4 regions of the Bacillus infantis NRRL B-14911 genome follow, and region 2 is predicted to be linked to each of the others. Evidence: riboswitches for the same ligand, from Rfam matches in the RefSeq annotation. Region 2 holds a riboswitch; each other region holds the start of a gene.
What was found. Region 2 has a riboswitch for S-adenosylmethionine ahead of N288_RS12440 (peptide ABC transporter substrate-binding protein). Riboswitches for the same ligand answer to the same signal wherever they lie in the genome.
Positions count from the first base shown of each region.

Region 1 (8,013 bases), 160 kb from region 2:
GTTCATACTTCATAAACGGGGTGATTAAATAGATGCCATTGAACAGCTCTGCTGCTGCATCAATCAGCTCTTTGCTTATGCTGATCCCTTCGCGGACTGACTGGAGGGGGTCATCTTTCAGGCTGTTCATACGTTCCCTGATTTTGTCGGATATTTTGATGCCCGGCACCTCATTATGAAGGAAATCAGCATTCCTGCTGCTCGTCAGAGGCATGAGGCCGATATAGATCGGCTGTTCCATATGTTTGGTAGCCTCATATATTTCCATAAGCTTCTCTTCCGAAAATACAGGCTGGGTAATAAAATAATCCGCTCCGCACTCCGCCTTTTTTTCGAGCCTCTGAACTGCCTTCTCAAGAGAACGGACATTTGGGTTAAAGGCAGCAGCAACAGAAAATGCAGCTTTTTGTCCAAGATCCTTGCCTGAAATCGAGCGGCCTTCATTCAGCTGCTTGATCATCTGAATCAGCTCGAAGGAGGACATATCATATACGGAAGATGCGCCGGGAAAATCGCCGACCCTTGCAGGATCTCCGGTAATGGCAAGAATATCATGGAGTCCCAGTGTATGAAGGCCCATTAAATGGGATTGCAGCCCAATGATATTCCTGTCCCTGCACGTCAGGTGAATGAGCGGACGAAGCCCCAGCCTGTTCTTTGCCAAATAGCCGAGTGCTTCATTTGAGATCCGGGGGGATGCAAGCGAATTATCGGCAAGTGTAATTGCGTCAATGCCTGCGTCTTGAAGAGCCTTGGCCCCGGCAAAAAATTTATCCGTTTCCAATTTCCTTGGAGGATCCAATTCAACGATGACTGACTGTCTCTTTTTCACAAGATCCTGGAGCGGGGGAAGATCCCTTTGGGCCTCTTTTGGCATAATCCGAATTTTAGCCTTTGGTTCCCTGACTTCCTTTTTCTCTAAAGGAGGAGATCCTTTTAATTCATCTGAAAATGCACGGATGTGAGCAGGAGTGGTGCCGCAGCATCCTCCAAGCAGCCTTACCCCCTGGTTCCTGAAAGCTTTGGCAGACTGCCTGAAATATTCTGCATCGCCTTCGTAATGGAATTTTCCATCCGTGTATGCAGGCAGGCTGGCATTTGGATATGCGGACAGGTAAGCCTTCTGTGGCAGGGGCACCTCCTCAAGCGTCAGCAGCATATGATGGGGGCCAAGCCGGCAATTGAGCCCGACGATATCCGCGCCGAGCGCATCCAGCCTGGACAGCGCTTCGCTTATGGGAGTGTGATCCTGCATAATACCCGTCTCCTGCAGTGACACCTGGGCAATGAGAGGGAGGGCTGTTTCTTTCCTCGCGATCGAAAGGACAGTTTCCAGTTCCTTGAGATCATAATAGGTCTCAAGAAGGATCGCATCCACCCCTTCCATCAGCAAGCAGTAGAGCTGCTCCCTGAAGCTCCTTTTTATTTCTTCTATAGATATTGAGTGGGGTTTGATCCCGCGGTTTCCGCCAATCGTTCCGGCCACAAAGGCATGATTTCCCGCAGCCTTCCTCGCAACAGTGACAGCGGCACTGTTTATTTCCTTTACATGGTCCTCCAGTCCGTAGCGCTGCAGCTTGAGATAATTGGCTGCATAGGTATTGGTCTGGATCAAAGTTGCACCTGCATCTATATAAGCTTGGTGGATATTTTGAATATGGCCTGGCTGTGATACATTAAGTTCTTCAAAGCAGAAATCTGTACCATAGGAATAGAGGAGAGTGCCCATCGCTCCATCTGCTATGATGATCTCTTTTTCCATTTTATCCAGCAGACTCATAGTTTTACCCTCGCTGTATGGCATGTTCTCTCTGCGGCAGAAAGTGCTCTGCTGAAATCGTGTATTAAATCATCCGGATTTTCGAGGCCTGCAGAAAGGCGGAGAAGGGAGTCGGATATTCCGCGCCTGCTTCTTTCGGGTGCAGGCATGGAGGCATGAGACATCCGGGCTGGCCAGGAGAGTATCGACTCGACAGCGCCCAGGCTTACTGCAAAAACCGGGATTTCCAGAGCATCAGAGAATTTCCGCAGCGCATCTTCGTCTTCAAGCTCAAAAGACAGCACAGCTCCCGGCCCGGCAGCCTGTTCTCTCTGCAGCTTAAACTGCGGATGGCTCTCAAGCCCAGGGTAATGCACTTTTTTCACAAGTGGGTGATTCTCAAGGAAAAGAGCAATTTTCTCTGCTGTTATCATGGACTGCTGCAGTCTGACATGAAGGGTTTTCAAACCCCTCAGCACCAGCCAGCAATCCTGCACACCAAGGACAGCACCAAAGGAATTCTGCAGAAAGGCCACTTTCTCAGCCAGCACTGGATCTTTTACTGCACAAAGGCCGGCAACGACATCACTGTGTCCGGAGATAAATTTCGTCGCACTGTGAAGGACAATATCTGCCCCAAGGTCCAGCGGCTTTTGCAGCTGGGGGGTCATGAAAGTATTGTCAACGAACGTATAAGCATCTTTTTCCCTGGCAATCTCAGCAATGCTTTTAATATCGGCAACCTTCAAGAGGGGATTGGAAGGTGTTTCAACATAGAATAGTTTTGTATGTGGAAGGGCAGCCTCTTTTACTTCTTCTAAATTAGTCATATCTGCGAAGGTGTAATCAATTCCGTAGCGCGAGAGGACCTCTGTGACCATCCTGTAGGTGCCTCCGTATACATCCTCTGAAATGACGACATGGTCTCCCTGGGAAAGAAGAAGAAAGCAAGTGGAGATGGCCGCCATACCGGAAGAAAACGCAAATCCTCTGGTTCCGCCTTCAAGTCCTGCAATTACTTCTTCAAGCGCCTCTCTTGTCGGGTTTAGGCTTCTTGAGTAGTCATATTTGCCAAAAGACTCAAGATCCTTTTGATGAAAGGTGGAGGCATGATGAATCGGGACGCTTACAGCCCCTGTAACCGGGTCTGTTTTATGTTTATTGTGCAATAGCTTTGTTTCGAATCTATAACAGTCTTCGTTCATTTTGCATTCTCCCCTTCCACACAGCCACTGAAGGCCTGTTCCAAATCTTTCATCAAATCTTCCGGATCTTCGATGCCAACAGAAAATCTAAGGAGCTTGCCGCAGATTCCATTGGCTAATCGGGTCTCTTCCGGGATGTCAGCATGTGTCTGTGTGGCAGGATAAGTAATAAAGCTTTCAGTTCCGCCAAGACTTTCGGCGAAAGTAATAAGGTTCAGCTTCTGCAGGAATAGATCTGCCCAATTTTCTTCAAGGATTCTGAAGGAGAGCATTCCGCCTTTTCCGGGATACAGCACTTCCTCTACATATTCATGGCTGTTCAAGTATTCAGCCAGTTTACGAGCATTGCTTTCATGCTTCTTCATCCGGAGGGCAAGGGTCTTCATCCCTCTCATCAGGAGCCAGGAATCAAATGGGCTTAACACTGCTCCTGCAGCATTATGGTGATGGGCAAGGGAGGCACATAACTTCTCTCCTCGTGCCGCAATAAGGCCTGCGAGCACATCGTTATGGCCGCCCAGATATTTTGTAGCACTGTGTATGACGATATCGGCCCCCAGTCTGATTGGCTGCTGAAGGACCGGCGTAAAAAAGGTATTATCGACGATCAGTAGAATTCCATGCTGGCGGGCGATTGCAGCCATAGCCTCAATATCAGCCTGCTGCATGAGCGGGTTGGTCGGCGTTTCCAGGAATATTGCTTTCGTATGAGGCGAGATTTGCCTGCTTACCGCATGGATATCAGAGGTATCTGCGTATTTTGTAACCAGCCCCCATTTGGCAAAACCCTGCTCAAGCAGCCTGTAGGTGCCTCCATAAAGATCCTTTGACACCACCAGCTCATCACCTGAACGGAATAGAGATAAAACAACGGAGATGGCGCTCATGCCCGAACTGCAGGCATAACCCTGATCAGCTCCTTCAAGGCTGGCAATTGCCTGCTCAAGTATTTCCCTAGTTGGATTTCCCGTCCGGACATAATCATAGCCGTTGGACTTGCCGATTCCTTCATGTCGGTAAGCTGTAGAAAAATAAACCGGAGGGTTGACGGTTCCTGTATGCTGATCGCTTCGATTGCCAAGCTGCGCCAATAATGTTTCTGTTTTCACCAATATGTTCACTCCTTTTTTGCACAATGCTTTCATGCTCCATGGAAAATAAAAAAAGTCTTCTATAAGAAGAAGACTTTTTGGATGCAGCACTTGTCATTCTTCTTATCTTTCAAGCCCATAAAGGACCTGCAGGAATTAGCACCTTTTCAATATTATCCATTGAAGGTTGCTGAGGCTTCACAGGGCCATACCCTCTGCCTCTCTTGATAAGAAATACAGTTATTGAATTTTCTATACTTTACAATATTAAACCAGTAAAAGTCAATGAACTTTCATAATATTTTAAAAATATGATCTCAACCCTCGATCAGATTCAGGACAGATACATCCAATTCCTTTTCAGGTTCAGCCCTGGAATATATCCTCGCTGTCCTTGTCCTTTCATCCACATGCTGTATGATTACAGATTCACCTTCATAGCTGACTTTAATAGGATCAGCAGACATAAGAATTTCTTTTGCCCTGCCAATATTCATTTTCATTCCTCCTTGGAAAGTATCGTTATATTTTTTGTACAGCCGGGAGAAATTTATGCGGAAGAAAAGAAAAAATGGGAATTTATTTTTGTGAAAATTCAGCTCTTTTGCTTTAGAATAGAAGCAAGAAAAGGAAAGTGAAGGTGAGTCCATGCAAAAACATATGAAAAATCGCTGCTTATTGTATGAATGCATTCAAGACGGAGAGCTGATCGAAGAGGCAGGCCATATTCCATTCCAGCATGCGGACACCCTGGTCAAGGGTCCTTATGACTTTCCTTTGGACAGAAGACAAGAATGTCTGCACAGCATAAAGAGCAGGAAAACAAAACAGCTGGGCATTAATATAGAAAGAATATAATGGGGGACTGCACATAAAAACGCCGGGTCAGGCATTGTATTAGATTACTAAGTTGAAACATAGGAAAAAAATAAAACCGGGAATCTTTCCCGGTTTTATTTTTTACTATTAGAATAATAATCGCTGTTTATTCACAAGAATCCCTTAATCCTTTACAGTCCTAAAGTTAGATATCTACCTATTATAACATTACTATATTCATAATGGAGCGAAAAAAAATAGAAAAATCATTTTTTTAATATAGATTTTAAGGTGATGAAAAAAAATTACATTTTTCTTCTAATTTTCAGTTTAAATCCTTTGTACGATAGGGATTTGCGTGGTAAAATGTCATTGAAAACGTTTTATCCTCTGAATAAAATTATTATTCATACAATTTTGCGTTACTATTTCATATATTAGGGTAAAAATTTACGGGATAAAATGCCGGAAACTAAATGTTTTCTTAAAAAAACACTCGGAGGTAATTTTCATGAAAACGCCATCCAACGGCGAGGGACCTTTACAGGGGTTTCATGGACCAAACCTTGGCTATGTTATTGAATTATATGAAAGATTCCTGGAGGACCCTCAATCAGTAGACGCTGAAATGAGAGAGTACTTTGAAAAGTGGGGATCTCCTGAACAAACTCAGATTGACACCTTTGAAAATGATAAGCCTGTCCAGGCTGCAGCTCCCGGACAGCTGGAAAAAACGCTGGCAGCTATCCGCCTTGCGGATAATATCAGGGCGTACGGCCATATCTCGGCTGATATCTACCCATTAAAAAACAATAAGCCGGAGAAAGACATCCTTGCGCTGGAGCAATATGGATTGACCCGGAATGATCTGGAGCAGGTGCCGGCATCGATCATTTGTTCAGATGCCCCTTCACATGTACGCAATGGATTTGAAGCAATAGAGCATCTTAAGAATGTATATACCCAAACAATAGCTTATGAGTTTCATCATGTATACGATGTGAACGAAAAGAATTGGCTTCGGAACAAGGTGGAAACAGGCACACTGCTTGCCGAACCTTCAAATGAAAAGAAGGTGGGAGTCCTGAAAAGGCTGATGGAGGTTGAGGAGTTTGAAAAATTCCTTCATCGCACATTTGTCGGGCAAAAACGCTTTTCAATCGAAGGGCTTGATACGCTTGTGCCGCTATTGGACGAGCTGGTTGCAGAATCTGTTGTCGACGGCGCGAAGACGATCAATATCGGAATGGCTCACCGGGGCCGCCTGAACGTGCTTGCCCATGTGCTTGGTAAGCCGTATGAAATGATCTTCGCTGAATTCCAGCATGCGCCGAATAAAGAGCTTGTGCCTTCTGAAGGTTCTATCGGCATTAACTACGGCTGGACAGGCGACGTAAAATATCACCTGGGATTGGACAGGCAGATCAAGAAGGAAAACACGACTAAAGCAAGACTGACGCTTGCTAATAACCCGAGCCACCTTGAATTCGTCGGCGCGGTAGTTGAAGGCTTCACACGGGCAGCCCAGGATGACAGAAGCGCTTCCGGCTATCCGAAGGAAGATCCAAGCTCGGCTATGGCAATCCTTATTCATGGTGACGCAGCTTTCCCGGGACAGGGAACTGTGGCAGAAACATTGAATCTCAGCCAGCTTACTGGTTACCGTACTGGCGGAACCATTCATATCATTGCAAATAATACGATCGGATTTACAACAGAATCCCAGGATTCCAGATCTACCCGGTATGCAAGCGATCTTGCCAAGGGCTATGAAATTCCGATCCTGCATGTAAATGCTGACGATCCTGAAGCTGTGGTAGCTGCCGCCCAGCTCGCCTGTGAATACAGGGCGAAATTCAATAAAGATTTTCTGATTGATCTGATCGGCTACCGACGTTTCGGACACAACGAAATGGATGAGCCGATGACGACAAATCCGCTTATGTACAATGTTATACATAAGCGCCCAACCATTAAATCACTATACAGTGAACAGCTGGTTGCAAACGGCACTCTTTCCAGGGAAAGCCTGGAAGGAATGGATGCTGAGGTTCTTGATAAGCTGAAAGAGGCCTATAATAAAGTTCCAGATAAGAAAAAGGAAGTTGAGGAAACCAATCCGCCTGAAACGGTTGAAAAAGGTATTCCTGAATTAGCCACAGCTGTTGAACTGAAGACATTAAAGCAAATCAATGAAGAGCTTCTGACATGGCCTGAAGATTTCAAGGTCTTCAATAAACTGGACAAAATCCTGAAGCGCAGGACTGAAGCGCTCGAAGGCAACGGAAAAATTGACTGGGGCCTTGCAGAAACATTGGCATTCGCCTCCATCCTGAAGGATGGTACGCCAATCCGCCTGTCCGGGCAGGATTCAGAACGCGGAACCTTTGCCCAGAGAAATGTTGTCCTTCATGACAGCAGTTCAGGAAAAGCTTATTCACCATTGCATATGCTTTCTTCTTCTAAAGCTTCATTTGCAGTCCATAACAGCCCGCTGTCAGAAATGGCTGTTGTCGGCTTTGAATACGGCTACAATGTATTCGCACCTGAAACTTTAGTGCTGTGGGAAGCACAATACGGTGACTTCTCCAATGCTGCACAAGTCATGTTCGACCAATTCATATCCGCTGGAAGAGCGAAATGGGGACAGAAATCCGGTCTTGTCATGCTTCTGCCTCATGGTTATGAAGGCCAGGGGCCAGAGCACTCGAGCGGCAGGGTTGAAAGATTCCTGACTTTAGCAGCTGAAAACAACTGGACAGTTGCCAACCTGACTTCATCTGCACAGTACTTCCATATTCTGAGGAGACAGGCTGCCATCCTGAACAGGGAAGAAGTAAGGCCACTTGTCCTCATGTCGCCTAAGAGCCTGCTGCGCAACCCGAATGTTGCTTCCAACGGGCTGGAGCTCAGCGAAGGAGCCTTCCAGCCGATCATTGAACAGCCTGGATTGGGACAGGCAAAAGATCAGGTGAAAAGGATTGTATTTGGTACAGGAAAGATCATGATCGACCTTCATGAGAATATTGAGGATGCAGCTAACCTTGACTGGCTTCATATTTTAAGGGTCGAAGAAATTTACCCGTTCCCGATGAAGAAAATCAGAAGCATCCTTGAACAGTATCCAAACGTTGAGGAA
Region 1 is NC_022524.1:2,323,840-2,331,852, reverse strand. It holds gene N288_RS11605 (bifunctional homocysteine S-methyltransferase/methylenetetrahydrofolate reductase) at 1-1,780, opposite strand, end outside; gene metC (cystathionine beta-lyase) at 1,777-2,964, opposite strand; gene N288_RS11595 (methionine biosynthesis PLP-dependent protein) at 2,961-4,109, opposite strand; SAM riboswitch class I at 4,176-4,289, opposite strand; gene N288_RS11590 (H-type small acid-soluble spore protein) at 4,373-4,552, opposite strand; gene sucA (2-oxoglutarate dehydrogenase E1 component) at 5,386-8,013, shown strand, end outside.
Region 1: another riboswitch for S-adenosylmethionine. It lies ahead of N288_RS11595 (methionine biosynthesis PLP-dependent protein); the one in region 2 lies ahead of N288_RS12440 (peptide ABC transporter substrate-binding protein).

Region 2 (8,013 bases):
TCCGGATCATACAAGTTATTCAGCATCATAAATCTCCTGTTTATGGATTCTTTCTTAACTATACACGTTATTTTTCCCCTGTACCATATGTGGCTTAATAGACACATTATTTTGTTCTATCAGGAATAAGCTGAAGCGGCAGGATGATCGTAACCGCTGTGCCCCTGTTCACTTCACTTTCATACTCTATCCTCCCATCCATCTCCCTGATGATCTTATTTGTCACCATGCTGCCAAGCCCCGTTCCTTTTGATTTTGTTGTGTAGAAAGGAAGACCTATCTTTTTCAGCTGTTCCTCTGTCATGCCGATTCCATTGTCAATAACCTTAAGGGATACCGTGTTCGAAAGCTGATTGGGCTGGATGGTGATCTGAATCTGCCCGTCTTTCTCTGTAGATTCTATGGCATTTTTGATTACATTCATGATGGCCTGCTTCAGATGGTGCTCATCACCGCGGACAAAATGATGCCCCTGTTCCTCAAAAAGTATCGACGTATCAATGTAATTCGCCAGCGGACGGAGCAAGTCCACACTATCCCTGACGACTTTTTCGAGATTCATGACAGTCAGATTGAATTGTTCCGGCTTGGCGATTTTTAAATAATCAGTGATGATCTTATTGGTTCTGTCCAATTCCTCCAATATGAGTGGAGAAAAGGATTTAACCTGATCATCTGTCGTCTTTTCGCTCAAATACTGGATGAATCCCCTGACTGTTGTAAGCGGGTTCCGGATTTCGTGGGCAATGGCAGCAGCCATCTGTCCGACCATCGTCAGCTTGTCCAGATACACAACCTCTTCTATCTGCTTATTCGTCTTAATGAGTTTCTCGATAATCAGTATAATACTGCTGAAAGTAATATAAAAAGCAGTAAAGTACATGAGATAAAAAGATAAATCCAAAAATCTTATATTGAAGTAAATGACCAGGATATATAGGATTGCATAAACTGCAAATGCTGCAGAGCTTATGATCAATTTATATGAAGTTTCAATATATTTCTTCCGGAAAGCGAGCCCGACCAGCATAGCAAGCAATGATACCACAACACCGGTAATCATAAATGGACCGCCAATGGCCATTCTGATCAGCGAGACGACAAGTACAACGATCAGGCCTGGTATAGGCCCGGCATAGAGAGAAATGATCAGTATCGCGATCATCCTGAAATCGAAGTGAGTGTCTCCAAGTGTCTCAATAGGATACAGCATGCAAAAGACTGCTCCCAAAGATCCAATCAGCCCGTAAGTAAGCTTGTGCTTAAAGGAAAGCAGCTCCTTTACTTGAAAAGGAAAAAATAAATTTGCATTAAAGGTGAATGAGAATAATATCGTCATGTTTATTAAAAGCGTTTTTAGCAAAGTAATCAAATGTGATCCCCCAAAAATGACTTGGATAAGAAAGCGTGGCAAACTGCCACCCTTATTATACTCGCATATCCTTGTCTGCGGGGAAATTGTACAAAATTCCTGATTTTTTGCAGGAAAACCCTTGGCCTTATTTGTATATATTTCAGAAAACGATAATGGAAGTGGAACCAATGAACAGAATTTCTGCTGTGGAAAGCAAATATAAGTTCAAAATAAGCAAGGAAGAGAAGCTGACTGGCCGTGTTTCGCTTTTAAATTCTGAAGACGGGATGCGTTATATTCTCAAAAAGACGAACGGTCATGATCTGGAGAGAGAAGGGGAGCTGCTCCGGATTTTAAAGGATAAAGGGCTACCCGCCCAGCAGCTGTTATTTGCATTAGATGGGTCTCGATCCTTTACTCATAGCGGCAAGGAATACAGCCTTTACAACTATTGCAAAGGGGAAAACTTCAAGGCTGACGAAGTACTGATATCTGAAAAAGCACCACAGCTGCTGGCATCATCCATTGCGGCTTTTCATGCTGAAATGAAAGAAATCGAACTTGGCTATCCGGAGAAGGAACTTTATAAAACTGTCTATGGTTTTGCTGTCCCTGAGGTGGTGAAAAGCCCATTAGCAAGGGGGGATTCTATCAGAGAGATTATTGCTGCTGTAGAGCCGGCTGTCAGAAGTATGTCTGACACACTTCCCAGGCAGCTGATTCATCGCGATGCACATTTTTATAACATTCTTTTTGATGAAGGCAGGTTTTCAGGCATGATCGATTTTGAAATCGCTGAAGTAAACCACCGAATTTTTGATATTTGCTATTGTGCGACCAGTGTATTATGCGAAATCTTTGGTGATGAAGAAAAAAGGGAACAGTGGGTGCTGTTTTCAAAAATGCTTTTCAAGTACTATGATGAAACAATCGGTCTGACGGCTCTTGAAAAGAAGTATTTTGGGGAGATGCTGCTCTGCATCCAGCTGATCTTTATGGCTTATTTTTCAAGAGATAAGGAATTGTTCAGCTTGAATGCTGAAATGCTTGTCTGGATTTATGAAAGGCGGTGTGAATGGCAGCAGTTATAGATCAGGTTTGCTCCCAATAGCCAGTTACAGCACAGGCTATCAAGAGAAAAGGGCGTTATTAGCAAGTTTTGGGATTTATTAGCAACTTTTTCAGTTTATTAGCAACTTAAACCATATATTAGCAACTTTTCGATTTTACTAGCATCTTTCCCAGTTTATTAGCAACTTCAGCGCCAGAAAGGAAATGTAAAGTCTAAATAAAGGCCCGGGACTATGTCCCGGACCCTTTCTTTCAGGAGCGTCCGCCTTTGCCGGGTTCATCAGCCAGCTGATCAAATGATTTAACCTTACCATGCGGATGCTGAGTTTCTTTTCTCTGCCGCCACTGTCTTTCTTCCTGCTTTTTAGACTGTGTCATGAGAAGCCCTCCTCTCATTGGTATCCTTTTTAGATTTGCCTGATGTCCCTTTTTCAGTCTTAAAACTTTCTCCCAGCTGGAGTCTTGGGTATATTTTGTCCAGGTTCCTTAATTGCTTATCTGCTGGTATAATCCGGTTGTATTCAATCATGGAAGCAAACGAAAAAAGAACAGCACAAACCCCAGCTTTTAAAGATGGGGTCAGGGTGTTCCTTTTTTAGCCAATGCATCACGGTCTGTCGTTCCGGGAGGCTGCTCCAGCCAGCCGTGCTTGATCATAATGTCTGCTCCGCTTTTAGCATACAGGGCAATCTCAACGGCTAGCCGCTGATAGCTGGCTGCTACATCAGTACGCTGGCTTGCAACGCCTGCTGTAGCATAATTTCCGGACCCGGTTGCACTTAACAAAGACATATGAAACATCATCAGCTTATCGGAAAATACCTGCTTAGTTGTATCGTATACGGCTATATTAGGTGAACCTACAGCCTGTATATTGCTTTCCAGCAGAATCTTCGTAAAAATGCCAACATGCTTTTGGGAAATTTCTTTTCCTCTCAGCATAAATTCCTGTACTTCTTTCAGCCGAGCTGTTTGTGCAAAAGCTGCGGCAATCTGCAGCCCGATGGAATTTGTCTGTATATTCACGGTCAGATGAGAAATTTCCACCGCATTCAAAGGTCTTTTAGTCGCAAAGGGGTTCAGGCCGCTTAAATATTTCTTTGTATCCACATAATCCGTTTCATGCGGATACGAGATGTAGGGAGCTCTTATGTAAATCCCTTTTTCAAGCATCAGGTTTGTAGTCATATTGTAGAGCAAGGCTGTTTCTGCCAATCCTTCGGTAAAGAATTTCCTTATATCATTTCTGGCGCACATAGCAAGCATGCCGCTGTAAGCAAGCATTCCCGCTTTTGCCATATGGTTGATATATGCCAGGCAGAAGGTGTCTGAAAACAGACTAGGAGCATCAGGATTGACATCGCCTCCGCCGAAGCCATTCGGAACAGCCATTTTTTCTTCTTTGAAAAGGGGTTCCAGGTATTGCAGGTGGCTGGTCGAAAGATCAATGGCAAATTGGAGGGCAGCGCCAATTTCAGCTTCTGTTGCATGGGTAATCATATAGCCAAGAACACATTTTGACATGCTGTCATTCATATAAGTAGTCCAGAGCATCGCGATTTCTGCCGATGTAAGGGGGGTTTTCTGGTCCATAGGAAGACTCCTTCAATCAGTATGAAAATAGTGTTTGCAATTTAGGGAGGAATTATAAGGCAGGAACTATCCTAATTATGTCTTTAGCCCTTCTGTTGTTTGAAAATATAGAAAAGTAGAACTTTTATCTTTTCTGTTGACGAAATTTTCTAAATTGGTTATTCTTAGTGCACCGAAAAATTATATATCTATAATTTCTTATCAAGAGAGACGGAGGGGTATGGCCCGAAGAAGTCTCGGCAGCAGGTTCATCCGGACACTGTGCCAAATCCATCAGGCAAAGGCCTGGCAGATAAGAAGGGATCTTGTTCATACATACTGTCCTCTTCTATCTGCAGAAGGGGCTTTTTTATTTCTGCCAGCTAAAAAACTATATCACTTATCCAGAGAGGCGGAGGGACTGGCCCGATGAAGCCTCGGCAGCAGGTCTGTTGACACTGTGCCAATTCCACCGGTATACCGGAAAGATAAGCAGAGACCATTCCTCTCAGCTGTCTTTGCCGGGAGGTTTTTTAGTATGGTAAAGAAGTAAAGGATATTTTCGGAATAAGCCATAAAGGACGGGGGGATTGCTAATTTAAATCTTAGTATTTTAATATGATAAATCGATTTAGAGCGCTAAAATAAAAGGAGGATAAAATTATGAAAAAATTATCACTGGTATCGCTGGCCATCCTGCTGTTTGCGCTGGCTGTTCTTGCAGGGTGCAGCAATGGTGAAGAAGGATCAGCATCCGGAGAAAATGACGTTGAACAAGTATTGAATGCCAATCTTGGAGGGGAGCCGTATACCCTTGATCCTGCTTTTGCATCTGATACAACTTCCTTCTGGGTGATCGATAACTTATATGAAGGCTTATACCGCTATGATAAAGACGGAAATGCAGTGGAAGGGGCAGCCAGCAAGGTTGATGTTTCAGAAGACGGTAAAATATATACCTTCACAATCAGGGACGGGCAGAAGTGGTCCAATGGAGATCCGCTGACAGCAAAGGATTTTGAGTTTGCATGGAAAAGGGTCCTGAATCCTGAAACAGGCGCCTATGATCCTTCTAGCTTTTTTTACATAAAAGGGGCTGAAGAATATAACAGGGAAAATGGTTCTGTGGAAGATGTAGGAATTACTGCAGAAGACGATCATACCCTGAAGGTGGAGCTGGACACCCCGATCAAGTTCTTTCCGAAAGTACTGATGGGACAGGGCTTCATGCCGGTGAACCAGAAAACAGTCGAAGCAGACGAAAACTGGGCTGCAGGGCCGGAAACCATTGTGACCAATGGCGCTTATACACTCGGCAAATGGGAACATAATAATCTTCTTACTCTGAAAAAGAACAGCCAATACTGGAACAGTAAAGATATTACTATTGAATCCGTAAACTTTAAAATGGTGGCTGATGCCAACACCGAATATCAGATGTATAAATCAGGCGATATTGATTTGATCAAGAATCTTGCCGCCGATGCGATAGATATCGAAAAGGGGGGCAAGGAATTTATCAACTCTCCGCAATTCAGTGTCTATACATATACATTCAATGTAAATGAAGAGCCTTTCAATAACAGTAAAATCCGCAAAGCTTTCAGCCTGGCAATCGACCGTGAAGCTATCACAAAAAACATTTCTAAAGGCGGCGAAGAGCCAGCCTACGGCTATGTGGGCTACGGTGTGGAAGGGCCGTCAGGGAAGGACTTCCGGGATGAGAAGAAACCTTACTACTCTTTTGATGCGGACGAAGCAAAAGAATTGCTTGCAGAAGGAATGAAGGAAGAAGGCTGGAAGGAGCTTCCTTCTGTAACCCTGAAATATAATTCAGAAGGAAACCACAAGAAGATTGCCGAAGCTCTGCAGGAAATGTTCAAGGTGAACCTTGGGGTTGAAGTGAAGCTGGAGAACCAGGAATGGAAAACATTCATAGATACTTTCAAGCAGAAAAACTTCCAGGCGGCGCGCATGGGCTGGGTAGGGGACTTCCTGGATCCGTACCCTGTTCTGGATCTGTACAGCTCAGGCAGTTCCAGCAACTTTACAAACTGGTCCAATCCTGAATTTGACAAGCTGCTTGACCAGTCACTGACAGAGCAGGACGAAGCAAAGCGATTTGAACTGCTGCATCAGGCTGAATCTGTCCTGATGGATGAGATGCCGATCATCCCAATCTACTTTTCTTCTCAGAATGCGGTTGTAAAAGAAAATATTAAGGGAATCCGGTTCAGCCCGCTCAATAATCCGGATTTCAGATATGCTGAAAAGGTTTCTGAATAAGTCTGCACAAAAGGAGCCGGTATACCGGCTCCTTTTACAAGGTGAAAATTCCTATGTGAGTATAAAAAACAGCCTTCATCAGGCTGCAGGTTAAGAGGAAGCGGCGGGCATATTGGAAGCTGGCAGAGCAATGATTTTGCCGCCGATCTGGATATGAACGGTATCTTTGTAAATAGCCTTTACAATCCCTTTTAGCAAAACAGGTGAATCTACCGCTAATTTCTTTGAGTCTTTGCTGATTTCCATGCCAGAATCCTCCCAGGGTATGAATTTTGATCAATTGGCAGAATGATTAAACATATAAATCAATTCTACCTTTATAGCTTAAATCCTGCGTATTTTTTCATGTAAAAGCAAATAAACTCAGCAGCTTTTTTTCTATTAATATCTTCGGCCGCCATTATACATATCACGCTTTCAGACAATCTTGTAATTTTTATGCGATACAACCGTTATTGGTGTATCAATTTTTAACAGCAGTGCATCCTCATCGCTTATTTGGACAAGAACGCTTTCTTCTTTAACCTTCACAACCGTTCCGGTAATGGTAAGGTCATGCCTTTTAAATCTGATTGTATCTCCCTCTTTTGCCATATGTGTGACCCCTTATCGTTAAATTTTCAATCAGTAAAAAAACTTTGACGTAAGGACTATCCTAGTGAAATTAAGTTCATTATTGCACCATAAAAAACCCCTGTCAAACAATAAGGTGAACTTCAGTTCATGTTTTTTTGCTACCTGATTTTAAGCTCTCTGCTATGTTCTTTATATGATATGATGAGTTTGGAGGTGAGCCTATGGCGGATAAAAGTGCCGGCCCGTTTCCGGGCGAATTCCCATCACTGCCCAAACAGGAAAGAGCACTTCAAAAACGAAAGGCACTCCTGGAAAGCGGGCGGAGGCTATTCATAGAAAAAGGCTACGAAATGACAACAGCAAAAGAAATAGCAGCGGCAGCCGATGTGGCCACAGGCACCTTTTACCGCTATTTCTCTGATAAGCGCCAGCTGCTGATGGCACTGCTGCAGGACAAAATCGACTTTCTAATAATTCCTGAGCCCGACTGGCTAAATGGAGACCCGGTTCTCCTCCTTGCCCGGCTGCTGGATGAGCACTACAAAAGGCTTGAAGCCGTCGGCATTCATCGTGTGCTGCCTGAATTGCTGCCCAAGGATTCCGAATTGGCCGGCATTTTGCAGGAGGCTCGGAGAAATATACATATGCAGATTGTGCAGGGTTTAGAACAGGCGAGGCAAAAAGGATTGACCTGGAAGGACATAGATCTTGACACTGCCGCATGGTCTGCCCTCATTTTGGCCGAAAATGGACCTCATAAAGAGGAGCAAAGTTCTTCGCCGCTCAATACACTGGAAGCAGCCCGAATCATCTGCAGGATGATTTTCCCTCCTGAGGCAATCAGCCGCAATGGGAAGAATGAGGCTGAAGAAATGAAATAGAAGGCCCTGGCATTATGCCGGGCCTTATTTTTGTAGAGCCAAGGAATATTTTACATTAAAGCGAACAGTGTCTTTTTAGACCTATCCAAGTACACTTCAAACTGTATGAACTTTTTACCTCTCGAGCTGTTTCAGACCTTTTTTTAAAGCCTCCACTGCCAAAATGCTAGTACATATTGAAGTAATCTCATTGGCGAAAATAAACTTTGCCCCATAATAGAAAGCTGTCCCAAAACCCATCTCCAAAGTAAGGAATTTTTTGATGGAAGACGT
Region 2 is NC_022524.1:2,486,272-2,494,284, reverse strand. It holds gene N288_RS12465 (hypothetical protein) at 1-29, opposite strand, end outside; gene N288_RS12460 (ATP-binding protein) at 107-1,372, opposite strand; gene N288_RS24300 (phosphotransferase enzyme family protein) at 1,543-2,445, shown strand; gene N288_RS25545 (DUF6254 family protein) at 2,678-2,803, opposite strand; gene N288_RS12450 (DUF3231 family protein) at 3,005-4,018, opposite strand; SAM riboswitch class I at 4,214-4,317, shown strand; SAM riboswitch class I at 4,395-4,492, shown strand; gene N288_RS12440 (peptide ABC transporter substrate-binding protein) at 4,661-6,283, shown strand; gene N288_RS25395 (hypothetical protein) at 6,374-6,529, opposite strand; gene N288_RS24730 (YkvS family protein) at 6,701-6,877, opposite strand; gene N288_RS12435 (TetR/AcrR family transcriptional regulator) at 7,081-7,740, shown strand.

Region 3 (8,013 bases), 1.5 Mb from region 2:
CCTTCACGCTGATCATCGCAAAGCTGTTATCCTGCCTGACCTCAATGCTGATTTTTCCGCCATGGGGCATGGCTTCAATTGAATTCTTGATCACATTGATAAGCACCTGCTTGATTTTATCGATTTCACAGCGGACGCTGATTTCAGATAGAGAGTATTTTACATCTATCATGATGTTATAGATAAGCGCCTGTGTGTTTAAAAGGGTGACGACACTCTTGACTATATTCACCAGATTGGTTTCCTGAGCCTCTGTCACAACAGGCTTGGCGAGGACAAGGAGGTCATTGACGATTTCTTCAATCCGTTCGAGTTCGGAAAGGATTACATCTGCATATTTTTCTGTTTTACGCTCTGTAAGAAGCTGGGTAAAGCCTTTGATGGCGGTAAGGGGATTTCTGATTTCATGGGCGATTCCTGCTGCAAGCTGCCCGACGACAGAGAGCTTTTCTGCATTATGAAGCTTTTCTTCGGTCTTTTTCTGGCCGGTGACGTCTTTGATGATGATCTGGAAAAGCTTCCGGTTCTTAAAAACGGTGGGGATCAGCTGGATAGCGGCCTTCCGGGTGTTCCCGTCACTCCTGATGATATTCAATTCAAAAGAGACAGTCTGATTCGCCTGGTAAAAATCCTTCAGATAGCCATGATCAGAAGGTGAAACATAGTCATACAAAGAAGCGCCTATAATTTCCTTGCTTGAAGTAAAGCCGAACACCTTCTTGCCTTCATCATTCATGTAGGTCCATATGCCTTTCTCGGTTGTCATGCCAATGGTATCCCTGCTGTATTCGACAAGGAAACGGTACTTTTCCTGGGTTTCCATGTTTTCTTCTTCCATATTGACGCGCTCGGTCATATCTCTTGATATGCACATGGCTTCCTGGCCGTCGCCGAGTGTGCTGATGCTGGTCTCCAGCCAGATATAGTCGCCTTCCTTGCGGCGGAACCGGAATGAAATGCGTGAGCTGCTGCCCGGGGATAGCCCGCGGAATTCTTTTTTGAGGATTTCTTTATCTTGGGGGTGGCAGTAGGCCAGAATGCAGTCCTTGTACAGTTCCTCTTGTGAATAGCCCAAAAGGGTGCTGCAGGATGGGGAAACATATAAAAAGATGCCTTCTTTTGTATGCCTTGAAATCAGGTCTGCCGAATGCTTCAGAGCCAGTTCGAGATTCTTTGCTTCAACTTTGTCCACAAATAATTCAGATTGATAGTCTCTGTTTGTTGCAATCAAAACCATTCTCCCTCCCGGAATGCAGTTCAATTTGCTCTTTTCCACTATTATACAATAGACAAGCGGGCATAAATATAGGAGTAAACTCCCTCTTCTTGTGTGAAGACTGGGGAGAATGTTGATAAGGGGAGGAAAAAATGTGGAAAACCTCCTTTATCCACAGCAGATGGAGTTTTTTTTTTTAAAAACTCTCCAAAAATAAGTAAGGGTTTTCAAAAATTGTGGATAAGAATTTTTATCCGAAAAATTTAAAAAAGGGTTTGACAGAACTTTGAAACGCGTGTAAAGTAAAAAACAATTAATCAAGCAAATAAACTTAATACGATAGCTTCTTATCCAGAGAGGTAGAGGGACTGGCCCTATGACACCTCGGCAGCGGACTGATGAACCGTGCCAATTCCAGCAGGCAGATTGCCTGAAAGATAAGAAGAGGACGAACGCCTATTATTCTGCCCTCTTCTTTTTGAAGAGGGCTTTCTTGTTTTCCGGAATAAAAGTGCGTGATGCTGCATAGCTATTGTGTTAAAACCAATTAATTTTATAGGAAAACCATAATTTCTTATCCAGAGAGGCAGAGGGACTGGCCCAATGAAGCCTCGGCAGCGGACTCTTATGAGTACTGTGCCAATTCCAGCAGGTGTGAGCCTGGGAGATAAGAAGAGCGGATGCTGATGATGCATGCCCTCTTCTGTTCTCAGAAGAGGGTTTTTTATTTGATATGGAGGGTGAAGCAAAATGATAGAATTTCAGGATCTCAGAAAGGTGTATGAAAGCGGCGGGCAGCAGGTTGCCGCGCTCAACGGGATTGATCTAGCAATAGAAAGAGGAGAAATTTTTGGTGTCATCGGCTTTAGCGGAGCGGGAAAAAGCTCGCTGATCCGCTGTGTGAATCTGCTCGAAAGGCCGACCTCGGGCAAGGTGATCGTCGATGGCCATGATCTAACCTCGCTTTCGCCCAAAGAGGTGAGGGAAGTTAAACGGAATATCGGCATGGTGTTCCAGCATTTCAATCTGCTCAACTCAAAAACGGTGTTCGCCAATGTAGCCATGCCGCTCACACTGGCAAAGCTGCCGAAAGAGCAGATCCGCAAACGGGTCGCTGAACTGCTTGAGTTTGTCGGCCTTGCCGATAAAGCGGATAAATATCCGGATCAGCTTTCAGGCGGCCAGAAGCAAAGGGTCGGGATTGCCAGGGCGCTTGCGACACAGCCATCGATTCTTCTGTGCGATGAAGCGACATCGGCCCTTGATCCACAGACGACGAGCAGCATCCTTCAGCTTTTGAAAAAAATTAATGCAGAATACAACATCACCATCCTGATCATTACCCATGAAATGACGGTCATCAGGGAAATTTGCGACAGGGTGGCAGTGATCGAGGCAGGAAAAATCATTGAAGAAGGGTCAGTGTTCAATGTATTCTCGGCGCCGAAAACACAGACGGCCCAGAACTTTGTCAGCTCTGTCATGAATGATTCAATCCCTGATTCTCTAAAGCAGCTTGTAGAGAAAAACGATGGAAAGGAAAGGATCTTCCGGATCAATTTCGTCGGCGAGTCAGCCGGACAGCCGCTGCTTTCCAGACTTGCCAAGAAGTTCGATATTGATATCAACGTGCTGTTCGGGAATATAACCGAGCTTCAGGGAATCCCTTTTGGAAACCTTGTTGTCGAGTTCCAGGGAACCGACCAGGAAGTGCAGCGCGCGCTTATGTATATTCATCAGGAAAAAGTCTCAATCAAGGAAGTGAAAGCACATGCTAGTTGATCACACGCAAATCATAGAAGCACTCATCGAAACCATTCAAATGGTGGCTTTCTCGCTTCTTTTCTCAACCATCCTCGGATTGCCGCTGGGCATCCTGCTGGTTATTACGAGAAAAGGCCATCTGCTGGAGAATCTGCCCGTTTTTAACGTGCTGAATGGGATCATTAACATATTCCGCTCTGTTCCATTCATCATCCTGATGGTCGCAATCATCCCGGTGACGCGCCTTTTAGTAGGCACCTCAATCGGAACGGCGGCTGCTGTCGTACCGCTAGTATTCTATGCCGGCCCATATATTGCAAGGTTAATCGAGAACTCACTCCTCGAGGTTGATCCTGGTGTCCTCGAGGCGGCGGAAGCGATGGGAGCGACTCCGGCACAGATCATCTTTAAGTTTCTCGTACCGGAAGCACTCAGCTCACTTGTCCTGGCACTGACCATTGCAACCGTCGGACTTGTCGGAGCATCCGCCATGGCAGGGGCTGTCGGCGGCGGAGGGCTTGGCGATTTGGCCATTACCTATGGCTATCAGCGCTTTGATACAACGGTCATGCTCATAACAGTCGCTATCCTGGTCATTATGGTCCAGGGGCTGCAAAGCTTCGGCAATATTTTATCCAAAAAAATCAGAAGACGATAACAGGAGGAATCATCCATGAAAAAACTACTATTAACGGCAATCATCCTCGCACTGGCGGTTTTCAGTGCAGCCTGCTCATCATCAACAAGCGGCAAGGAAAAAGAAAAAGAAGTGAAAATCGGGGTCAGCGGGTCAGACAACCGCATTTGGGACTTTGTAGCCAAGAAGGCTGAAAAAGAAGGAATCAAAGTGGAAATCGTCCGCTTCTCTGATTATGTCCAGCCAAACATCGCTCTAGCAGAGGGAGAGCTTGATGCCAATGCCTTCCAGACTATTTCTTACTTCAACGCTTTTAAAAAGGAACATGATCTGGATCTTTCACCAATCGCGACAACCGTTATTGCACCTATGGGCATCTACTCTGAAAAATATAAAGATGTAAAAGATATCCCGGAAGGCGGAAAGATTGCCGTGCCGAACGAAGCAACCAATATGGGAAGATCATTCCTGCTTCTGCAGGAAGCCGGCCTGATCACGCTGCCTGAAGACTTTGACGGAAATGGCAGCATCGACAAAATCGTCGACAACCCGAAAAACCTGGAAATCGTCCCTGTAGTAGCGGGCCAGACACCACGCGTCCTGCCGGATGTAGCTGCCTCCATCATCAATAATGGAATCGCTGTTGATGCTGGCTTCAACCCTGTAGAAGACTCTATCTTCCATGAAAGTGCAACAGCAACTCCATATATCAACATCATTGCCGCCAGAACAGAAGACAAAGACAATGAGACACTGAAGCGCCTCGGCGAACTGTATCAGGAAGATGATGTAGCTGAATTCATTGAAAAAGAATACAAAGGCAGCACAATCCCGACATTCGTTCCGCTTAGTGAAATCGGAGAATAATAACCGGTGCCTGGCACCGCTATAACCCAAGGAGGAGATCATTATGTCAGCACCTGCTAAATCTGTAACCGAGCTGAAGGAAAGAATCAATCAAAGTGTAGAAGCTGGAAGGGAGCTTTACCTTTCAACAAGCCACCAGATTCATGACAAACCGGAAATCGGCAACCAGGAATTTTTCGCATCCGGGCTGCTCTCAGGAATTCTTGAAGAAGAGGGCTTTGAGGTTGAGCGTGCTGTTGCCGGCCATGAAACAGCCTTTGCTGCAAGGAAAAAATCCTCCAGACCGGGACCGTCCATCGCTTTCCTTGCCGAATATGACGCACTGCCGGGAATCGGCCATGCCTGCGGCCATAATATCATCGGCACAACAAGCACAGCGGCAGCGATTGCTTTAAGCAAGGTGATTGAAGAAACAGGCGGAGAGGTCGTCGTATTCGGAACACCCGCCGAAGAAGGCGGACCTAACGGCAGTGCAAAGGGCAGCTTCGTGAAGCACGGCCTGACAGAGGGAATTGATGCGGCGCTTATGATCCATCCTTCAAGCAGGACGGCATTGACAAGCTCCTCCCTGGCGGTGGATCCGCTGGACTTTGAGTATATCGGCAAGCCTGCCCATGCTGCGGCTTCACCGCACGAAGGAATTAATGCACTTGATGCGGTCATCCAGCTCTTCAACGGCATCAATGCCCTGCGCCAGCAGCTGAAAGATGATGTGCGAATCCATGGCATCATCACCCATGGAGGAGACGCACCAAATATCATTCCGGAATATGCGAAAGCGCGTTTCTTCATCCGGGCAGCGACAAGAACCTATCTAAATGAAGTTACAGCAAAAGTGAAGAAGGTGGCAGAAGCTGCCGCCCTTGCAACAGGCGCTGAACTGAATGTAATTGCATTCCAGAATGAAGTCGATAATCTTCTATTAAATAGAGCGTATGATGAAGCGTTCCGTGAAGTCATCGAGGAACTGGGGGAAGAGGTCGATCTGTCAGGAAGGGAAGGAATCGGTTCAACAGATGCAGGCAACATCAGCCAGCAGGTACCGACGATCCACCCTTATATCAAGATCGGCAGCGATGATCTTGTTGCCCATACTGTACCTTTCCGTGAAGCTGCACGGTCGGAAAAAGGCGATGAAGCCCTGCTCACAGGTGCAAAGGCGCTGGCACAAACCGCATTCCGGCTTATCACGGAGCCTGAACTGCTTGCTTCCATTAAAGAAGAGTTCGCTAGGAACAAAGAAGCGCAAAAATAAAGGATGGAGCTGCCTATATGGCGGCTCCATTTTTCCATTATACTATTGCTTTTTGTTGAGGCTTTCCTGGGCCAGCCGGATTAATTCCTTCACCATGCTGCCGCCGATCGGGCCGCCGACTTTGCCGGCCTCGCGCGATGTCAGCCTGCCGTTATATCCATGCTGAAGCGGAACATCCTTTTCCCTGGCCACCTCATATTTTACTTCCTCCGGCGCATCCGGTCCGACCTTATAGCCCTGGTTAGCCATAACACGTGCCTTCAATGTGTCGAGGGCTTCACGGGATTCTGGAACTAGGGGGCGCCTCCTTCTTCTGGACATTATGCAAACCTCCTTTCCGTTCATTATGGATAGTATTTTGCAAACAGCCTTTTTCTAAGCGAAGCCCGTCCATATCATCAGCTGCAAACAGAAATCGATGAATGGACAACAATACCCTAAGCAAAAAAATACAGCTGCATATTTTTGAAATTGCTTGTATCATATAGTTTGAACCGCTATTCTAATGTTATACTTGTCCGCAATTCATAGTGAATCTATCATAAAGAAGGTGTGAAAAAGTGGCGCTAAAGTATCTTTCAGCCCTGCTGCTGCCCGGACTGCTTGTCATGTTCTTTACGAGGGTGACGTATAATCATGTAATCGGGCTCATTCTGACAGTCGCCCTGATTGCCGCCTCCGTCTACAAGGGCTATACAGACAGCTGGGGGCTTATTGTTGTTGATGCCTTTTCTTTGACTGCCGGTTTCTGGTATGCGCAGATTATGAAACAAAGAGCAAAGAAGCGAGCTTGATTTTATAATGATTCTCAAAAACCTGCCTGGTTTTAATCGGGCAGGTTATTTTATTTGGCAAGCAAGACTTTCAGCTGTCATCTCCATCCATATTTCCTGCCGACATATTTCGCGGGAAATATTCCAGCTTTAAAGGGCCGGTCCACCATTTAATCAAACGTTTGATTAACCTTTATTCGGCAGGAATCGAGCCGTTCCTGGCAGGAGCCTTTTTACTCATCACATGCTATTTCATGAAAAACGAATATCCGTTCGCATATTCCTGGTTTCTTTCATGTGCTTTGTGGTAGAATGAGGATATGAGTTTTTCAGCTTCGTACAAGGCTTCAGACCTTTTTCTTCTATAATATAACTTCAGCAGGGATCATCACGTGCATTCAGGACCGCTTAACCATTAAAAGAACAGGGGCAACAGAAGCAAGGTGCTTGCTTACTGGTATGCCTGCCTGCAAATATAGATAAAATGTTAAAATCAACTTCTTGAACAGGAGGCTTTTTTTGTGAAGGACCAATTTGAATTAGTCTCAAAATATTCGCCGCAGGGCGATCAGCCAGAGGCCATCAGCAGGATTGTCGAGGGCATCCGCTCCGGCAAGCGGCACCAGACCCTGCTGGGTGCAACTGGTACTGGTAAGACGTTTACCATTTCCAATGTAATTAAAGAGGTTAACAAGCCTACATTGGTCATAGCCCATAACAAAACCCTGGCAGGGCAGCTTTACAGTGAGTTCAAGGATTTTTTCCCGAACAATGCTGTAGAGTATTTTGTCAGTTATTATGATTACTACCAGCCTGAGGCATACGTGCCCCAGACAGATACATTCATCGAAAAAGATGCAAGCATCAATGATGAGATTGACAAGCTGCGCCACTCAGCAACTTCTTCGCTTTTTGAACGGAAGGACGTTATCATCATCGCCAGTGTTTCCTGCATATACGGCCTCGGTTCACCTGAGGAATACAAGGAGCTTGTTCTCTCTTTGAGGACAGGGATGGAAATTGAGCGGAACCAGCTTCTGCGCCGCCTTGTTGATATCCAGTATGAGCGGAACGATATTGATTTCCGGAGGGGGACCTTCAGAGTCCGCGGCGATGTGGTGGAAATCTTCCCGGCTTCACGGGATGAGCATTGCATGCGGGTCGAATTCTTCGGTGATGAGATTGACCGGATCCGGGAGGTGGATGCACTGACCGGAGAAATCATGGGCGAGCGCGAACATGTTGCCATCTTCCCGGCCTCCCACTTCGTAACACGCGAGGAAAAGATGAAAATTGCGATCGGGAATATCGAAAAGGAATTGGAAGAGCGCCTGGAGGAAATGCGTGAAAACGGCAAGCTTCTTGAGGCTCAGCGCCTGGAGCAGAGAACGCGCTATGACCTGGAGATGATGAGGGAAATGGGCTTTTGCTCAGGGATCGAGAACTATTCGCGCCATCTGACTCTCCGTCCGGCCGGATCAACGCCGTATACGCTGCTTGA
Region 3 is NC_022524.1:4,002,457-4,010,469, reverse strand. It holds gene N288_RS20270 (PAS domain-containing sensor histidine kinase) at 1-1,237, opposite strand, end outside; SAM riboswitch class I at 1,561-1,660, shown strand; SAM riboswitch class I at 1,788-1,890, shown strand; gene N288_RS20265 (methionine ABC transporter ATP-binding protein) at 1,967-2,998, shown strand; gene N288_RS20260 (methionine ABC transporter permease) at 2,988-3,638, shown strand; gene N288_RS20255 (MetQ/NlpA family ABC transporter substrate-binding protein) at 3,654-4,484, shown strand; gene N288_RS20250 (M20 family metallopeptidase) at 4,528-5,739, shown strand; gene N288_RS20245 (alpha/beta-type small acid-soluble spore protein) at 5,782-6,060, opposite strand; gene N288_RS20240 (CsbA family protein) at 6,300-6,533, shown strand; gene uvrB (excinuclease ABC subunit UvrB) at 7,034-8,013, shown strand, end outside.
Region 3: another riboswitch for S-adenosylmethionine. It lies ahead of N288_RS20265 (methionine ABC transporter ATP-binding protein); the one in region 2 lies ahead of N288_RS12440 (peptide ABC transporter substrate-binding protein).

Region 4 (8,013 bases), 450 kb from region 2:
TTTCAACCTCTGTGATATCACTGCTGTCTGCCATGGCGCGCTGACTGGCAGATCTGGCATTTTGAATAATGTCATAAACCGTGAAATTATAGGCGCCCAGATACTTGACCAGATAATTGCGGTCAAATGAGCGTGTCAGGAGTTCAGGACGGTCTTTCTCAGCAAGCCCAAGATTAATGAAGAATGTGATGACAGCAGCAGCAATCACCAGGCTTGCCGTCATTCTCTTCCGTGTATGCTTCGCCGGTCTGTACCATTTGACTGCTGCCAGCACAACCAAAAGGATCGTGTCGGCAAAGTACAGGATATCAAACGGTGACATGAGCGAAAGTGCACTGTCTCCAAGCTGTCCGGCATTTGTTTTTGTCTGCATAAGGACAGGGACTGTAATAAAGTCATTGAAGAAACGGTAGTACACCACATTGGCGTACAGCAGGAAAGACAGCAGAAACTGAACAGCAATCAGTACGCCTGACTGTATCTTTCCTTTAAAAAATAGTGCGATCCCCAAGAATAGAAGGGATGAGCTCAGCGGGTTCAGGAAAAGCAAAAATTCCTGCATGCTGTTGTCGATTCCTAAATTGAATTCAATCTGGTATGCAGCATATGTTTTCAGCCACAGCAAAACAACTGCCAGGAAAAAAACGCTCATGCTGTTTTTAAATAGCTCCTTAGGCGATTTCAAGATCGATTTCATCCTTTTACACCTCTTAATTTGTAAAGTTATTGCAAGAGCACAAATTCCTATTTCATACTTCCTGCCAAAACTAGAAAAACTTAGCAGCCGCTAAGTTCGGAAAAACGTTATACTCCAAACCCACGGGCTCAGAACCTAGTTTTTGTAAAAGATTCGTTAATTAATAGTGAACGAATGTTAAATACTATACCATATTTTAACCCACTTGAAAACATTCATCAAATTTGAAGCAAAGTTTATGTTGGGAAAAAATTAATCTTTTCATAAGGCAAATGATGATGATACAATGTACCTTCCGCATGAATCCGCTTTCTCTCATGTGGCTAAAACAGGAAAATAAGGTGTAACAGCCTGATAAAGGAGAACAACATGAAGGAAAGAATCTTATTTTTTGCAGCAGGGCTGCTTGTCCTCACGTTAGGTGTGGCGCTTATTATCAAATCTGCCCTCGGCGCCTCTGCTTGGGATGCACTGGCAGTTGGCGAGTCCCATCTTTTCGGGCTGACCGTAGGGACTTGTATATTCATAAATGGAATGGCTCTAATCATCATCAACTCTATATTATTAAAGAAAAAGCCGGAAATCCTGGCGGCAGGAACCATTCTGGTCATTGGTGCTTTGATTGATTTCTGGCTGCTGGCAGTATTCAAGGACTTTTCTCCAAGCATGCTGCTCACCCAGTCCTGTACTTTGCTCTCAGGCATATTGACAATGGGTCTGGGGATCGCCGTCTACCTTCAGGCAAAATTCCCTCCAAGCCCGATGGATACCTTGATGGTCGCCGTTCACACCAGGTTTGGCCTTTCTTTAAGGACTTCCCGTATAGCCAGTGAAGGATTTGCCCTTATTCTGGCGTTTCTTTTCCAGGGAGCGATCGGCCCCGGCACAATCCTGGTCACACTGACACTCGGCCTAGTGGTGCAGTATTTCCATCCTAAGCTGGAAATTATAATGGCAAATGGGTTGAAGAAAGCTGTTGTATAAAATATTTCGGGTTCTGTCAGTATAAAGTCCGAATTGGCAGTACTTGCAGCTGACTCTTTAGCAGTGAAATTAGCACACAAAAAGCTCGGAGCTATAATGTTCTGAGCTTTTTTTATAGAGATAGCACGTTGTTGAAGATAAGCAACCGTATGTTCAATTAACGATTTTGTTGTGAGGCAGGAATACCAGCTAAAAGAGCAACTTTTTCCCCACCCCACCCTACTAAAAGAGCCGACCTTCCAGGGACATGACGAGGTTCAGCGCGGATTAACAAATAAGCGGAGAAATTCCCGTTAATTTCAAAAGAGCTCTAAAAACAGCTTAAATAGAGGGAGAAATTCCGGCTATCGACCCGAAAAAAAGGAAAATTCACCATTTTGCTTCGCTTAACCGGAAAATCTCCGCTTATTTATACCCTTTCGAGCCCTATTATCAATTTAACCGGAAAATCTCCGCTTATTAATTTTTTGTTGGCAACCCACTCCATTCCTTCACTATCCTGCTCCTTCCATCCGGAATTGAAGTCACACTATCAAAAAAGGCCACTCCCAAATGAGCGGCCTTCTTCTATTGTTATCACACTCTGCTGTATTCCCTAACCTTAGCCTGTTCTTTTTCAAGCTCGGCACCGAGGAATTTGGCGGCTTCAAGCATGCCGTATTTGCCTGCTTTTGCCTCTGCGTCAGAATTATAATTTGTGTTTGTGTTGACATCATACGTATAAATATCCCCATTGGCATTTTTAATGAATTCAATGCCAGCGATTTGGATGCCGTTTTCCTTGAGGAAGCGTTCATATTTTTCAATGATCGGGTCGTTGAAGCCTTCAATGATCTTAAACTTTGGCTTTTCTTCCACCTCTTCGCCAACAGGACAGAACAGATCCCCGATTTGGCAGGCATCGGCCGGGCAAAGCTCAAAGCCTTCTGATGTATCCACCTGGACGGCATAGACGAATTTTCCGCCCACGAATTCGCATCTGGTAATATATGATTCTGGCGACTCAATATATTCCTGGATCAGAGTGATGCCATCGACAGGCTCTTCAAAATTCGGCCCTTCGACATATTCCCTCAATGCGTCCAGAGAATGGAACAGCTGGACGCCGAGCCCTTTGCCTGCGCGGTTATGCTTCGTGATGAACGGAGCGCTGTCGAGCTTTACAGCTGCTTCAAGAATTTGATTTTTTCCGACAGCTGCTATTGTTTTCGGAGTGGCGATTCCTGCAGCATTCAGCGCTGTATATTGATTGACTTTGCTGACCTCCAGCCTTAAAGCGCGGCTTCCGTTGAAAACGGTGCGGCCATGCTGCTCAAGCCATGACAGGACAGATTCCGTCAGCTCCGGTGCAAAGCGGTTCCCCCTTGTGTGGGAAGATGCGCTCATCCTGCTGTAGAAAATCCCCTCCGGAGGTGCACTGGTCAGGTCAACAATCCCTTCATTCAAAAACCATTCCTCATAAGGAAGACCCAGCTCTTCCAGCCTTTTTGTCAAATGGGCAGTCCATTCGCTGTTTTCGTGTATGATGTGTATTTTGCTCATATGTTCTCCCTCTTTTACTTTAAGATTTTCCTTTTGGCTTCAACCAGCGGCATGACTTTTTCCGAAAATCTCTGCATTTCCTCCAGCTGTGGAGAGAACTGAAGCAGAAGCAGATCGACGCCGGCTTCTTCATAAGCAATAATCTGTTCAGCAATCTGTTCAGGGGTTCCGATCAGATTTGGCCTGAGGCCCCGGTTGGAAACGGAATAATCGTACAGCTTTACCTGCTGCTCAAGCTGCGATTTGCCTACAAAATCTTTGTAGCCTGCATAGCCGCTTGATTCTTTTACATTGGTGATGCGGGCAAGCTCTTCCTGCGCCTCTTCTTCTGTGTCGCGGCAGACAATGTAGGCTGCCATGCCAAAAGACTTAAATGGCTCATTCCCGCTTTCCTGCCTGCGTGCTCTCATGTCATCAATTTTAGTTTTTACTTCTTCAACTGTCCCCCCGTGCATCACATAGGCATCGCAGTGATTAACAATTGCTTCCTTGCCGCGGGGGCTTTCTCCGCCTGCATAAAGGATCGGATTCGGCCTTTGCACCGGCTTAGGGGACAAATGGGCGTTTTTAATAGAATAATAGCTGCCGTCAAAATTAAAGGTTTCTTCTTCCCATAAACCCTTCATGACCTTGACGAATTCTTCTGTCCGGTCATAGCGCTCATCATGTTCAGTAAAGATGCCGGCATACTGGCGCGCCTCTTCCTCCCACCATGCGGATACAACATTCAGGGTAAAACGGCCATTGCTGATATGGTCGATATTGCTTGCCATTTTTGCCGTCACCGCAGGATTATGGAAGCCTGGGCGGACAGCCGTCATAATTTCTATTTTCTCAGTCACCGCAGCAAGAGCGGCCGCAGTTGACCATGCTTCAAGTGAATCCTGCTCCGGGCCTTTTATATCATTCAAGTAAAGTTCTGCTATTAATGTGGTATCATATCCCCACTTCTCTGCTGCCTGGATGACTTCTTTCGCATAGCTGAAGGTCGGGGGCATCTTCTCGTCTTCTACATTGCGCAGCCAGCCGCCAAAGATCGGCAGCCAAAATCCGTATTTCATCTGTCTCTTCTCCTCTCACTTGCACCTTGTTGTCAGCAATAAAAAAAACTTCCCCGATAAGAAGAAGTTTGATATGCCTCTATCTTATCTGCCAAAGCATTGCGCTTTGCTGGATTTAGCACCATTCTGACTAAGTCAGCGGCTGCCGGGTATCACAGGGCCAGTCCCTCCACCACTCTCGATAAGAAATATTCAATTGATTTCATAGTAATCCTACAACAAAGGTCGGCTTTCTGTCAACTGACTAGTCTAACTATTTTTAAAAATGTTTTTTTTCCTGCAAGCCTTTTTTATCGTGTGAGCCTTTTTAGCGGAAACCATTCTGCAGGGAGCAGTTGTTCATATCTTTTTTGAAGGAAGCGGTCATCAATCAGCAGGATGGTTCCTGTGTCTTCCTCTGAACGGATGAGGCGCCCGCCAGCCTGGGCTGCTTTATTGGCTCCCGGAAAAGTATACGCATAATCATAGCCGTTTTTTCCTTCAGCCTGAAAATAATCTTTAATCAGATTACGCTCAAGACTCAGCTGTGGAAGCCCCACACCAACAATAATGACACCGCAGAGCCGGGTTCCCTTCAAGTTGATCCCTTCTGAAAAAATTCCGCCCAGCACAGCGAACCCAAGAAGGCTTTCTTCAGGTTCCTCCTTAAAGGAAGACAAAAATTCTTCTTTTTCTCCCTCTGCCATCCCCTGTTCCTGTACCATCATCCTGATAGTGCTGGATTCTTTCATTTGTTCATGGATTTCCCTCATATATTGGTAAGACGGAAAAAAGATTAAGTAATTCCCGGGCCGTTCAGCTGCCAGCTTTTCTACCGATCGGATCAAAGCTTCACCTGTCGCGCTTCTGTCCTTATATCTAGTTGAAAGCGGCAAAGCAAGAACTTCTGCATTTTCTTTCGGGAACGGGGAAGGCAATGACAGGGAATAATGATCCTCATTCCAGCCCAGCATGTTCTTGAAATAATCGAATGGCTGGAAGGTAGCCGAAAAAAAGAGTTTGCTGCGGAAGCCCTTGCCCATTTTCTGGACAAGATAGGATGGATCTAAACAAAACAGCTTGAGTACTACATCCTTTCCGGACTTTTCTGTATAAATGACAAATCGCTCATCTGCCAGCCTTGATATCCTCAGGAAAGCCTGTACAGAAAAATAAGTATCAAGCAGCAGTTCCTGGCCCTCATCTCCCCTGCCGCTGATCAGCTCCTTTTCTGAGCAATGAGCAAAGTCCTCAAGATGCTCCAGCAGATTTTCCGGCAGCTCTTCGTGAATGCGATAGCTTTCCTCCTTTAATTCTCTATTGAAAGAGATAAAAACATCATTCATCTTTTTAGCTGCTGCAGAAAGCTGCGGGGCCGTGTTTTTATAAGCCCTTTTCAGCTGAAGGAAATTCTGCTTCCCCAGATCCGCCGAAAACATATCCCTCGCCCGGTCCACCAGATTATGCGCCTCATCGATCAGAAGAGCTGTCTTTTTCTTGCCTTCTGTATGAAGCCTTTTCAGGGACACCCGGGGATCAAAGATATAATTGTAATCGCATATGACTGCGTCTGCGGCATATGCAAGTTCCAGGGAAAATTCAAACGGGCAGACTGTGTGCTTCATGGCATATTTTTCAATAACACTCCGGTCAATGATGGATTCATGAGAGAGGATATCAAGGACTGCTTCATTGAGGCGGTCATAAAACCCGTCAGCGAACGGACAATGCTCTTTCTGGCAGACCGTCTGCTCCTGAAAGCATATTTTGTCCTTGGCCGTTATTGTTACCGTGTGCATATGGAGGCCTTTTTGCTGCATCAATGAAAAAGCTTCTTCGGCTGCCTGCCTTGTGATAGTTTTGGCTGTAAGATAGACCATCCTTGACAGCAGCCCCTCTCCCATCGCCTTGATGGCGGGAAAAGCAGTTGAAATGGTCTTTCCTGTCCCGGTCGGCGCCTGGGCAAACAAGTCCTTTTCATCCAGAATTGATTTGTACACTGCTTTTGCAAGCCTTCGCTGTCCCTTCCTGTATTCCGGAAAGGGAAAAGGCAGGGCTTTAATGCTGGTATCCCTTTTTTCCCTATGATGGAGCATGAGCCGTGCGTAAGGATAAAAGTCAGCAATCAGCCCCTTCACATAACCTTCGAGGAAGGATAAAGTCTCCACCTTCCTGAAGCGCTTTTCTTCTTCAGTGTGGATCTGCAAGTAGGTAAGCTGAACGGTGATTCTCTCAAGCCCGCGCTCTTTTGCAAGCATAAAAGCATAGCATCTTGCCTGAGCCCAATGCACAGGATGGGTATCTTCATCGAAAGCTGACAAATCCTTTGCCGTCGACTTGATTTCATCTACAACCAGTTCCCCATCCTCCTGAATAATCCCGTCACATCGCCCCTCAAGAAGGAACTCAATCTCCTCATGCTGAAGTGCTTCCTTCAAGAAAACCTCATATTCATCTTCTTCCTTATAAGTACTCTGAATTTTCTTGTGCGCTTTCGTTCCTTCAGCCATCGAGGAAGCTGCTGCAAACCCGGACTCAATGCTTCCGGAACGATAGACATATTCCGCCAGGCTTCTGGCAGAAATTCTCCAGCTTTTAGTCATCACAAGGTCTCCTTGCCATCTATGATAGTACCATTATAGCACATATGTTCCCGGATTCAGGCAAACAAAAAGGGCGGGATTGCCCCGCCCTTGGTTATCATAATTAAATTCGTTTAGCTCCATAATAGGCTTTGCTCCAATAAGGATTGGACATAGAATCAATCTTAACGCCCTTAGAGCTTGACGCATGGATGAATTTGTTGCCTCCAAGGTAAAGGCCGACATGTGATGGACCTTTTTTATAGGTGCTGAAAAAAACGACGTCCCCTTTTTTCAGGCTTTTCTTTTGTACGGCTTGTCCCGTTTTATAAAGCTGCCCGGTAGTTCTGGGAATCTTTTTTCCGGCTTTGCTGTAGGTGAATCCGACAAGGCCGGAACAGTCGAAGCCCTTAGGCGAAGTGCCGCCCCATTTATAAGGAACTCCTATGTATTTTTGGGCCACTGCAGCCGCAGAAGAACCATAGGAAGCCGCTTCTGTATTTTCTCCCCCAAACAATCCGGCAAAAAGCAGGCTAGTGCAAAGAAAAACGCTTGTGATCAGCTTCTTCATGTTGTCCCCCAAGTAATTTTCTCTCTCTGTTTTGTGATGAACTTAGTTTCTCACATGCTTCCTGAAAAATAATTTACAAAAACATGTTTGTTATGTAACAAAAGGATTACAAATATTGACGTTTTTCGACCAATAAAATTATAGTAAGCGATTACAAAGTACCCAATCCTCCAATTTATTAGATACATATACTGTAAATAAAGGAGGTGTTCTTAGTGCAGCAGCTTCCCCTTCTATATCTTGCCTGCATCCTTGCAGGGTATGCACTGATTCAAACAGCCGGACTGGCTTTTGTGACAGGGGGCTTTGCCGCATTTATTACCGCTGTTGGTGTAACAGCCATGATAATATTTGCAGCTGCCCTGCTTTTCCTCGGCTTGAAGGCTTTATTGGGCCGCAAGCTTTAGTTTTGTTTACCTGCAAAAAACAGAGGCCAGGTGCCCTGGCCTCTGTTTTACATACCTGCCTCTTTCTCTGCAGCAGGAAAGGAGGCAAGGCTGATATCATGTTCATAAAAGATGCCGGCTATAGCATGGCGCAGGCGGCTTTCATATTTTTGCTTAGTATCGAAATTTTTGACCGGGACCTCGATTAAAA
Region 4 is NC_022524.1:2,040,904-2,048,916, reverse strand. It holds gene N288_RS10280 (LTA synthase family protein) at 1-697, opposite strand, end outside; gene N288_RS10275 (YczE/YyaS/YitT family protein) at 1,067-1,681, shown strand; gene N288_RS10270 (ATP-grasp domain-containing protein) at 2,258-3,223, opposite strand; gene N288_RS10265 (LLM class flavin-dependent oxidoreductase) at 3,238-4,284, opposite strand; SAM riboswitch class I at 4,366-4,472, opposite strand; gene N288_RS10260 (helicase C-terminal domain-containing protein) at 4,575-6,866, opposite strand; gene N288_RS10255 (C40 family peptidase) at 6,970-7,416, opposite strand; gene N288_RS10250 (hypothetical protein) at 7,632-7,823, shown strand; gene N288_RS10245 (mechanosensitive ion channel family protein) at 7,871-8,013, opposite strand, start outside.
Region 4: another riboswitch for S-adenosylmethionine. It lies ahead of N288_RS10265 (LLM class flavin-dependent oxidoreductase); the one in region 2 lies ahead of N288_RS12440 (peptide ABC transporter substrate-binding protein).